3 regions of the Halomonas sp. 3A7M genome follow, and region 3 is predicted to be linked to each of the others. Evidence: predicted binding sites of a transcription regulator. Region 3 holds the regulator's gene; each other region holds the start of a gene.
The links. The regulator FNR, encoded in region 3, switches genes on or off when oxygen is low (the NO sensors DNR and NnrR bind a similar motif). The targets are predictions, from matches to a motif close to TTGATNTANATCAA.
Positions count from the first base shown of each region.

Region 1: a site for FNR is predicted at 2,143-2,156, ahead of ccoM (cytochrome c oxidase subunit CcoM). Genes of this name have one in related genera too.
Region 2: a site for FNR is predicted at 1,948-1,961, ahead of INT19_RS00705 (OmpW/AlkL family protein). Genes of this name have one in related genera too.

Region 1 is NZ_JABUZD010000035.1:32,504-35,784, forward strand. Features, by position in the region: gene INT19_RS02740 (GGDEF domain-containing protein) at 58-1,104, opposite strand; gene INT19_RS02745 (hypothetical protein) at 1,212-1,724, opposite strand; gene ccoM (cytochrome c oxidase subunit CcoM) at 1,907-2,032, opposite strand; gene INT19_RS02750 (FKBP-type peptidyl-prolyl cis-trans isomerase) at 2,275-2,793, opposite strand; gene INT19_RS02755 (AmpG family muropeptide MFS transporter) at 2,912-3,281, shown strand, end outside.
Region 2 is NZ_JABUZD010000013.1:9,734-13,014, forward strand. Features, by position in the region: gene INT19_RS00695 (DUF3549 family protein) at 1-461, opposite strand, end outside; gene INT19_RS00700 (YqcC family protein) at 747-1,079, shown strand; gene INT19_RS00705 (OmpW/AlkL family protein) at 1,207-1,833, opposite strand; gene putP (sodium/proline symporter PutP) at 2,096-3,281, opposite strand, start outside.
Region 3 is NZ_JABUZD010000174.1:162,945-166,225, forward strand. Features, by position in the region: gene hemN (oxygen-independent coproporphyrinogen III oxidase) at 1-840, shown strand, start outside; gene fnr (fumarate/nitrate reduction transcriptional regulator Fnr) at 899-1,651, shown strand; gene ttcA (tRNA 2-thiocytidine(32) synthetase TtcA) at 1,638-2,603, opposite strand; gene INT19_RS18810 (DNA polymerase III subunit epsilon) at 2,670-3,281, opposite strand, start outside.

The DNA of each region.
Region 1 (3,281 bases), on a different contig from region 3:
AGCGTCACTTTCCCATTGTTTACTTTTTTTAACTACACTCAGCGTTTTGTGGAAACATTATGCAGCTGCAGTAATTTGCCAACCATTACGGCCGGCGCTCTTTACTCGGTAAAGCGCCTTATCAGCAGCTTTATAGGCACTTGGAAAGGTCGCATCCCCTGCGGTAAAGCATACTGCCCCAATACTCAAGGTGACCCTTTCATTGTGCGGGTGCGCGGGGTGTTTGAAATCAGCCTGCTCTAAAACAGACGTTAATTGATCACAGTAGCCAATCAATAACGCATCATCATCACAAGGCAATACTGCGGCAAACTCATCCCCGCCTAATCGGTATAGTTTTGCCTCTGCTCCCAGTACATATTTCAGCAGACTGGCTAAGCGCCGTAACAGTTGATCCCCCTCAGGATGTCCCAATGAATCGTTGTACTGCTTAAAGAAGTCGATATCGACCAAGATCAAAGCAAGCGCAGCCCCTTCTTTGGTAGCGACATCCTGATGCAGCGCACTGCGGTTACCTATCCCCGTCAGCGGATCACGCATCGCATGCTGCATCCAGGCTATGGTTTGCTTAGTCGCACGCTCTGTACGCCGTAACTGACGCTCATGCATTACCCAAAACAGCAGCCCTAGTGCAAAAATCACCATGCTCGAATAGGTGAGAATCTGATTATACCGTCGGGTGCTTTCGGAAAACTCATTAATTGCCATACCACGCAGGTCGAGCTGATTCATCTCAATGTTCGTTAAACAATCAATTGGGCCCAACAGTTCAGCTGCAGCATCAAACGGTGTCACGGTAGTTTCTGTAAGGCGCTCTGTTAGTAAATTGAGGGTTTGTAAACTCGGCTGGGTACAGCTGTACCTTTGACGATATACCTCGACATCAATTAGCCCATAGGCAAGATCGAGATTAAGCCTAACCGTTTGTCGCTGTTCATCGTCAAAGGGCTGTTCGCTTAACAAATGTTGTTGGGCGAGCTGTAAATATGCCCGAGACCTGGTAGCCAATTGCTGCCCTGTCAAATTGCCTGTCTGGCTGAAGTAAGCCTGTATTTCGGGATATACCCAGCGCGCCTCATAAACAATAACTACCATCAATGCCATAAAACTCATGAGGCTCAATGATAACCACGTTACATAGCGGCGCTTCCTAGCGAAAGGAACGGGGGGTGGCAGTGGTACGGCAGGTGGAGAAGGCGGCGGCTCAATGATCACCAACGGGCCTCAATACTTCGAATCATCCATATCCAGTCGTTGAACTCACGCAGGCTCTTGATATCACGCTGATCATTATAAGCCAGATCAACCAGCCGCAATGGCCCCCGCGAACGCAATGTAAGTGGCTCTCCACTCTCTGCCGTGACCATTAACCACTTAGGATCATCCCAGCCATCTAACGTCACTTCGTAATCATCCCATGTCGTAAAGTGCAATGCGGGAGGAACTTCGCCAAACTGATTAATGAGAAAGCGACGGAATTCAAGCCCATGCATCTCTAGTTCTCGGCCTTGAAAAGGATCAAATACTGGCGAGGTAATCGTAGATTGTTGACGTAACTCATTAAGAGAGAGTGCTGTGGTTTTTTCACCATTAATGACGCTTAATGCTTGAGCATAGACCGGCACTGATAGCCAGCTAAGTAATAGAAGAATACAGGCAACACTAGCTTTGGGATAATGATGAGCGCAACAGCGTATGGCAACGATTGAATTAGCAGCATTCATGGCAAATGGCTTCCTTGCGGTACAATGCCTTATTGTACAACTAGGTACTTTACCAGACGATTAATGCGAATACTCGAAAACATAGTTTTAATTAATAAAAAAGCCGACCCAACTGGGCCGGCAACAGGAAGCTCGCTGTTAAAAGCAAGCTCCCTCCCCTGACGACGGTCACCACAACGGCGTTAATGCTTTTTACGTTCATCCTTACGGAGGTGGTCGCGTACAATAAAACCTACCCAACCAACCATGAAAGCAATCATTAACGCGACAGTAACTAGACCGAAAATAACAGCATCATCCCAATACATGGTGATCCCCTCCTGCCGTGATGTATGACACCATCCTAGTGCGTTAATCGCGGCAGGAAGCTGACCTGGGTCAAGCTTTTCAGCGGGGTTATTTGCGGCCCATCAGGAACTTGATATGGGTCAGTTTTTAACGCTTAAAATACGCTGCAGCTTTAAAATACACTGTCAATTTTGAGCACGCTGAAGATTTAAGGCCTGTGAAACTTAAAGTCTGTGAAACTTAAAGCCCCTAAAACTTGCTGCTAAAGCACTTTTCGATCTTCTACTTTGCTGTGTTCGGTTCCCGGCGGTAGAGGGTGGCCTTTCGCCAGCTCTGCACGGGTTGCATCACGCACCTCCAGCACGTTGACTTGATAGCGAAGCGTATGGCCTGCCAGCGGATGATTTGTATCGACCGTCACCATGTCCCCATCAACACTAACCACCGTGACAATTTGCGGGCCTGCTTCACCTTCTGTTTGGAAACGGCTACCGGGTTCAAGCGCTGCGCTGCCAAACGACCCACGACTCACCTGTTGCACCAAGTCTTCATTACGGATGCCGTAGGCATCAGCAGGCGCAAGCGTGACACGCAGCTCATCTCCAGCGGCTTTATCTTCCAGAGCACTCTCTAAACCGGGCAAAATATTATCGTGTCCATGGAGGTACTCTAAGGGCTTATCACGTGCGTTGGAGTCATCTAGCACGCGGGTACTGCCATCGCTAAGCACATCGCTTAACACGTAGTGTAAAGTGACTACTTGATGGGCTGTAATCGACATTGAAAACTCCTCTCCGGTAAGCTATCGGCTTTGTCATGGATATCAGGCCTAGTCTACCACTGAGCGGTTTTTAGCGGGCCTCGATGCAGACGTTTTCTTTCCTGGAGTGTTAACCAATATGCCCACCCCTACTCCCCAGCGCAGCTGGCTGGATGCGTTAGGTATTTACTGTCGTGCACCTGTCATCACCATGCTGTTTCTAGGTTTTTCAGCAGGCTTACCTTTTTTGCTAGTGTTTTCCACTCTCTCTGCATGGCTACGCAGTGACGGCGTTGAAGTGGCCGCCATTGGCTTCTTCGCCTGGATTGGCATGCTCTACTCAATCAAGTTTTTTTGGGCACCTATCGTTGACCGACTTGCCCTGCCGATCTTAACCCGCACGTTTGGCCAGCGGCGTGGCTGGATGCTGCTTGCCCAGGGGATGATTGCGGCAGGGTTGATGGGCTTAGCGGGAGTCAGTCCCGTAGGCAACCTAGGCTGGGTAGCAG
Region 2 (3,281 bases), on a different contig from region 3:
AAGTGTTGGCTAGCGGCAAGCTCTAATGCATAACTGGCCTGAGCATTAAGCATTGCTTGAAAAGTAATATCAGGCGAAAAAGCGAGCGGATTATCCTTCATTAGATGATCCACGTCAGCAGTTTCTGCCTGGCCTAGCTTATTTTCTAGCTGCGCAGCATTTCGCCCAAGGGTTTCGAGCAAGCGATTAATAAAACCGTCTCGTTGGGCAGGGGAGAGCTTGCCCTGTTCGTCTAGCGGCAGCGCCAAAAACCAGATGGCTGGCTCAGGCATGTCACCCATACGAAATACTACGCCAAGACGTGCCTGCTGTTGCCAGGGTTCCGGCCAGGCTATCTCGCCATTTTCGAATGCACGCAGTGTTTCTCGTGGGCAGTCCGTTACTCGTCGTCCCATATGGTAGAGGGAAACGTCCGCGCCGCTACGTGTAAAAAACTCATCAAGTGTCTGGATTGGTTGCATGACATCCTTCCGCATTTCAAGCCTGCACTCTACCTTGCTGATGTGTCACTGTCAGCCGCAAACGCTGATTAATCCGTGCTTTATTATCAAAATGGTTAAAAATTGCACAACATGGTGTAACCCGCATGAGAGTAACAGTAGCGACATCTTTCCATAGTTTATCCACAGCCTCTTGCAGGTTTTCTGTGAATCTGTGAATAAGACACAAACTCTGTCAGACGGTTGGCAACTTACCCACAGTGCTGGGATAATAAAGCTTTACTGATTCAAATGGAAAAGGTGCTTATGAGCGTCCATCAACAGCTTCAAACCGCGCTTCTTGAGCTTGAAGCCACTATGAAGGCCGCTAACTTATGGCGTATGCCAACGCCTGATATTTCAGCATTTAATAGTCAGCAACCCTTCTGTATCGACACGATGTCGCTGCCTCAGTGGATTCGATTTGTTTTTATCGCTCGATTAAATGCACTGATTGATGCCCAGGCCGCTATGCCTGCCAAGTGCGATGTGGCGCCGGCAGTGGCTGCATATCTAATGCAGGAAAAAGTTCGTGCCAGTGACCAGCTACTGGTTGTTCGAGCTGTTGAAAAGATAGATCGGTTAGTTACCGAAAACTAGGTCGCACTAATACGAGAAGCTGAAGCCTAGTTTTATGAGGGTATCGGCAAAGACAATGCCCAGCGCCGCAAGCAGCGGGACTGGGCATTTTTCATGCGATTATGCGGCTAGCACAGCCTTAGCGGTGTTAGAAGCGATAGCTTAAGCCTGCCATAACCACTAAGGGATCAATCTCTACCGTGCCTGCAGCGGCACCGTTAACGGTCGCGTCAGTATCGATGTCGATATACCACGCGGCTGCGTTAAGTGCCCAGTTTTCATCGATAAGCAAATCGATACCCACTTGAGCAGCGGCACCCCAGGAGTCGTCCAGCTCCAGTTCGCCTATGGCTAGCTCTTCATCAGAGAAAAAGGTGTAGTTAATACCTGCGCCGACATAAGGCTGTACGCGCGCATCAGTGCCACCTAGCGGGTAGTACTGGAGCGTTAGAGTTGGTGGAAGGTGCTTGGTAGAGGCAAGATTATCACCGTTCAGGGCGATATCGTGCTCAAACGGTAGGGCTGCCAGTAATTCGATGCCCATTTTGTCGTGGAAGCGGTAGCCCAGGGTAAATGCGAAATCGGTTTTATCCTGAACATCAACCGCGAACGCGCCTCCGGCTAATGAACCGTTGTCGCTTTTCGGCTCCACTTTGGCAACACCCACGCGAGTAAAGAAATCGCCAGCGCCGTAAGCTAAAACTTGGCCGCTTGCCATCAATGTGGCTGCTGCAAGTCCAGTGGTGAGCAGTGTTGAAAGAGAGTTATGGCGCATAGCATTGCTCCTGACCATTAATGTGAGTCTTTGCAGTGAGTGGTTAACATGAACCGTTGTTCGACATGATCGCGAACCATGCAAAGAGTGTATCGGGTAGAGGAGGGCAGGTTATTGACCTGGGGCAAAGAGTGGAGCTCCGCCGCTAAATAATGGGCTTTTAAAAGAGGCTGTCAGAAGTGAAAGAGGCCTTCCCGTGGCATGGGAAGGCCTCAATAATCAGCTAATTTTTAATTAAGCTGAGTGTGTCATTGACGCTCGTCTAGCGATCAATATGCTGATATTCACCCGCATCGGCAGTTATGCTACTAACCACCAAGATGGCAATAAAGGCAGCGATGAAGCCAGGGATGATCTCGTACACGCCGGGGCCACCCATAAATTCTCCGTTCCAGCCTAATGCAATCCAAATCATGACGGTAGCAGCACCCACTACCATACCTGCAATGGCGCCAGCTCCGTTCGTGCGAGACCACATTAGCGACAGAATGATCAGCGGGCCAAATGCTGCGCCAAAGCCAGCCCAGGCATTACTTACGAGTCCAAGAACTTGCGAGTCCGGATTTGACGCAATCACAGCGGCCACCAGACCAACCAGTACGACACAGATTCGACCGACCTTTACGCACTCTTTATCGGTTGCTTCCTTTCTTAGGAACAGGCGATAGAAGTCTTCGGTCAATGAAGACGACGATACTAACAATTGGCTGGAAATGGTGCTCATAATCGCAGCAAGCAGTGCCGCATAGAGGAAGCCGGTGACCAGCGGGTGGAATAGCAGGTTCGCCAGAATGATGAAGATCGTTTCTGGATCCTCGATATCCATGCCGTTGCGGACTGCATAAGCCCGGCCAAACAGACCTAGAGAGACCGCGCCAATCAGGGAAATAAGCATCCAGCTCATGCCGATATTACGGGCAGTAGGCACATCTTTCAGCGTCCGAATGGCCATAAAGCGCACAATGATGTGTGGTTGACCGAAGTACCCCAGTCCCCAGGTAACCGCAGAGAGCCAGCCAATAAAGGTCAGCCCTGACGTCCAGGATAGCAGGGTGGGGTCGACTTCATTTAGCGTCTGTGATGCTTGGGAGAATCCGCCGCCGCCTTCGCCAAATAGCACCACTGCAGGCATGATTACTAGCGCCAGCATCATGATGCAGCCTTGCACGAAGTCAGTCATACTCACGGCCAGGAAGCCGCCAACAACGGTGTAGACAAGTACCACGCCAAGTGTAATGAGGATGCCTATAGCATAGTCGCTCATGCCGCCGATGTTAAAAATACCGGCAAACGCGCTTTCAAACAGTTTGCCCCCAGCGACTAGACCTGATGCCGTGTAAACCGCGAAAAAGATGACGATAACGATAGCAGACACCGTGCGCAGTGAAAGCGCACGTGTCGGAAATCGGTTTGCCAAAAAGGCTGGAATGGTAATCGCATTACCGTAG
Region 3 (3,281 bases):
GTACAAAAAGCTATCAACCGCGTACAACCCCGGGTACTCACCGAAACGTTAATGGAAGAAGCTCACCGTCTTGGTTTTCGCTCACTCAATCTTGATTTGATTTATGGGCTGCCATTTCAAACCGAAAAAAGCTTTGCCGAGACGCTAAACCAAGTCATCGAACTCAACCCCGCACGGCTGTCGGTATTTAATTATGCGCACATGCCCACCCGCTTTGCGCCACAGCGACGCATTAACGAAACGGACCTTCCCAGCGCTGATGAAAAGCTGGCTATTTTGCATACCACCATAGAAATGCTGACTAATGCAGGCTATGTGCATATTGGCATGGATCACTTTGCACGACCTGACGATAGCCTAGCGATTGCACAGCGCAACGGCACCTTACAACGCAATTTTCAGGGCTACTCTAGCCATGCACAGTGCGATTTAGTTGGCTTAGGCGTATCCGCTATATCACGGGTTGACGACGTTTACGCACAAAACCCGACTCAGCTTGGCCAATATGAAGCAGCCTTAGATCAAGGTAAGCTGGCAACCGTCAAAGGATTAAGGTTAAATAAGGATGACCTAATACGAAGAGACGTGATTGAACGGCTAATGTGCGACATGCACATTGATCTAGCGGCAGTTGGAAGGCGTTGGCACATCGATGCTAGTGATTATTTTTCCACCGCAATTGAGCAATTGAAGACAGCTGAGCAAGACGGTTTAATCACTCGCCATCGGCAAGTTATTAGCGCCACCCCCACTGGGCGGCTGCTGATTCGCCATTTGGCGATGGCCTTTGATGCTCGCATAGCTGACCAGCCGACTCAGCGCTACTCTAAGATTGTATAAGCTTGTTGAGACGTCTTGCCTCTGGGCCTATGATGGCTAACGAGAAAGGGAGAATGATATGCCACACCCCGCCAGCCAACGACGCTCACTACTGCAAGAGGCGCGCTGTCAGACCTGTAGCCTAAGCTCGCTGTGTCTGCCGCTTGCCTTAGAGCTTGAGGATATGGGCCAGTTTGATGCCATCATTCGCCGCCGCGCACCGCTCAAAAAAGGCGAGCCCCTGTTTCGCCAGGGCGATCACTTCACCAGTGTGTATGCCGTCCGCTCAGGCAGCCTGAAACAGGTGACCAGCGAAGGGAACGGCAATGATCAGCTGACAAATTTCTACCTTCCCAGCGAACTAGTGGGATTGGACGGAATTGATGAAGAGCACTACCCCGGTAGCGTCATTGCACTGGAAACCACAACGGTATGTGAAATTCCATTTGATCGCTTGGACCTGCTTTCCGAAGAACTGCCCGAACTACGTGGCCAGCTTTATCGGAGCATGAGCAAAGAATTGCGGGATGACCGGCGCATGATGCGCTTGCTATCGCGTAAGACGGCCGATCAACGACTAGCCAGCTTTTTAGTCACCCTTTCAGACCGTTTTCGTCGACGTGGATACTCGCCTTATAGCTTCAGACTCTCCATGTCCCGCGCCGACATCGGCAATTACTTAGGCTTGGCGGTAGAGACGGTCAGCCGTATTCTTAGCCGCTTTCAACAGCAAGAGGTGGTGGCTGTTTCAGGGCGCGAGGTTAATATTTTAGATATGCGGCGCCTCATCACGCTAACTGAAGAGGAAGAACAGTCGGCTAGTCCACGCTAAGCGCCTGAATACGCCCTTCCATCAACGCCGCTTGTTTGGCTTCAAGGCCAGCAAAGTCAAATAAACGGCGGTCTGCTAGCTGGGAAGGCGCTACATTGGTCACCGCTTTAAACATGCTCTCTAGACGTCCTGGATGTTTTTTATCCCACTCAGCCAACATATCTTTGACAACTTGACGCTGGAGATTGGGCTGAGAGCCACATAAGTTGCAGGGAATAATCGGGAATTCCATTAGCCGAGCAAACTCTGCAATATCAGCCTCTTTGCAGTAGGCAAGGGGGCGAATGACAATATTCTTGCCATCGTCAGATAAAAGCTTGGGAGGCATTGCTTTCAAAGTGCCACCAAAGAACATGTTAAGAAATAACGTTTCTAAAATATCTTCACGATGATGCCCTAGGGCAATTTTCGTAGCCCCAATTTCCTCGGCAAACCCATAAAGAGAGCCACGTCTTAGTCGTGAGCAGAGCGCGCAGGTCGTTTTTCCTTCCGGGGTTTTCTCTTTCACCACCGAGTAGGTGTCACGCTCTAGAATGTGGTATTCAACCCCCATTTTATTTAGGTATTGGGGCAACACATGCTCCGGGAAGCCTGGCTGTTTTTGATCCATATTGACGGCGACCAGAGAGAAATTAACCGGCGCGTTGCGCTGCAGGTTAAGCAGTATCTCCAGCATCGTATAGCTATCTTTGCCGCCAGACAGGCACACCATCACCTTGTCACCTTCACCAATCATTTGATAATCAATGATGGCGTTGCCAACCTCTCGCCGTAAGCGCTTTTGTAGCTTATTAAATTCACGCTTCTGTTTAGCGGCGTGATGCTCGGATGGTGTCTGTGCGCTATTAACAGCAGGGCTGTCAACAGAAACAGTATCAGGCGCTGCGGGGTCAAAATAGTCAGGTTGTAGCATGGTGTAGGCACTGCCGATGGTAGAAGAAGCAGCGGGCATTCTAACAAGACTCACCACGTCCACCCAAGATAAACCCGTGGATTCATCCCATGAGGGTAGTAACGACTATCCCTGCTGGGCGATCTCGCGCTGCAAACGCAGATATAAAAGCGCGCTTGCGGTTGCATCCCCCAGCACTCCCATCCACTGAAGAGCGGGCATTTGCCAACGAGCGAGCGCTTCCGTCAAGTGGCCGTTCGTCTCACACTGCGGATGTAAGCGACGCAGTTGGCGATAGTGTAGCTTACCAACATCGACCTGGGCATTGGGCAAACCAAATCCCAACCCTGCTTTAAACAAAAGATTAAGGTGTTCCACCGAGCGGCCTAACTGCCAACCAATTAGCGGCCGATTACCGATGAATTCAGCTAGCGCCCCAAGATGCTCAGCGTTAGGCGCCAGCACCGTGTCCGTCGCATACAGCTGATGATGTCGCCGCAGCGCGGGGGCGTTGTTGTTCTGCTCTTCTGCCAGGGTAGCCACCCAGGCTCGGCTGGTCTGCACTCTCCCTGGGCTTAAGACAACAGCAGCGACGCTGACCACCGGCGCTTGGCCTGGGCTAGCCTGGCAGGCAAGCGCCACCATTTCCTCCCCCATGTAGGGCTGAAACAGCCATGCGTAGGGGGAATCTGCCCAGCGTCGGCGGTCGCTTTCGCGCTGCATTAATGTACGCAGCGA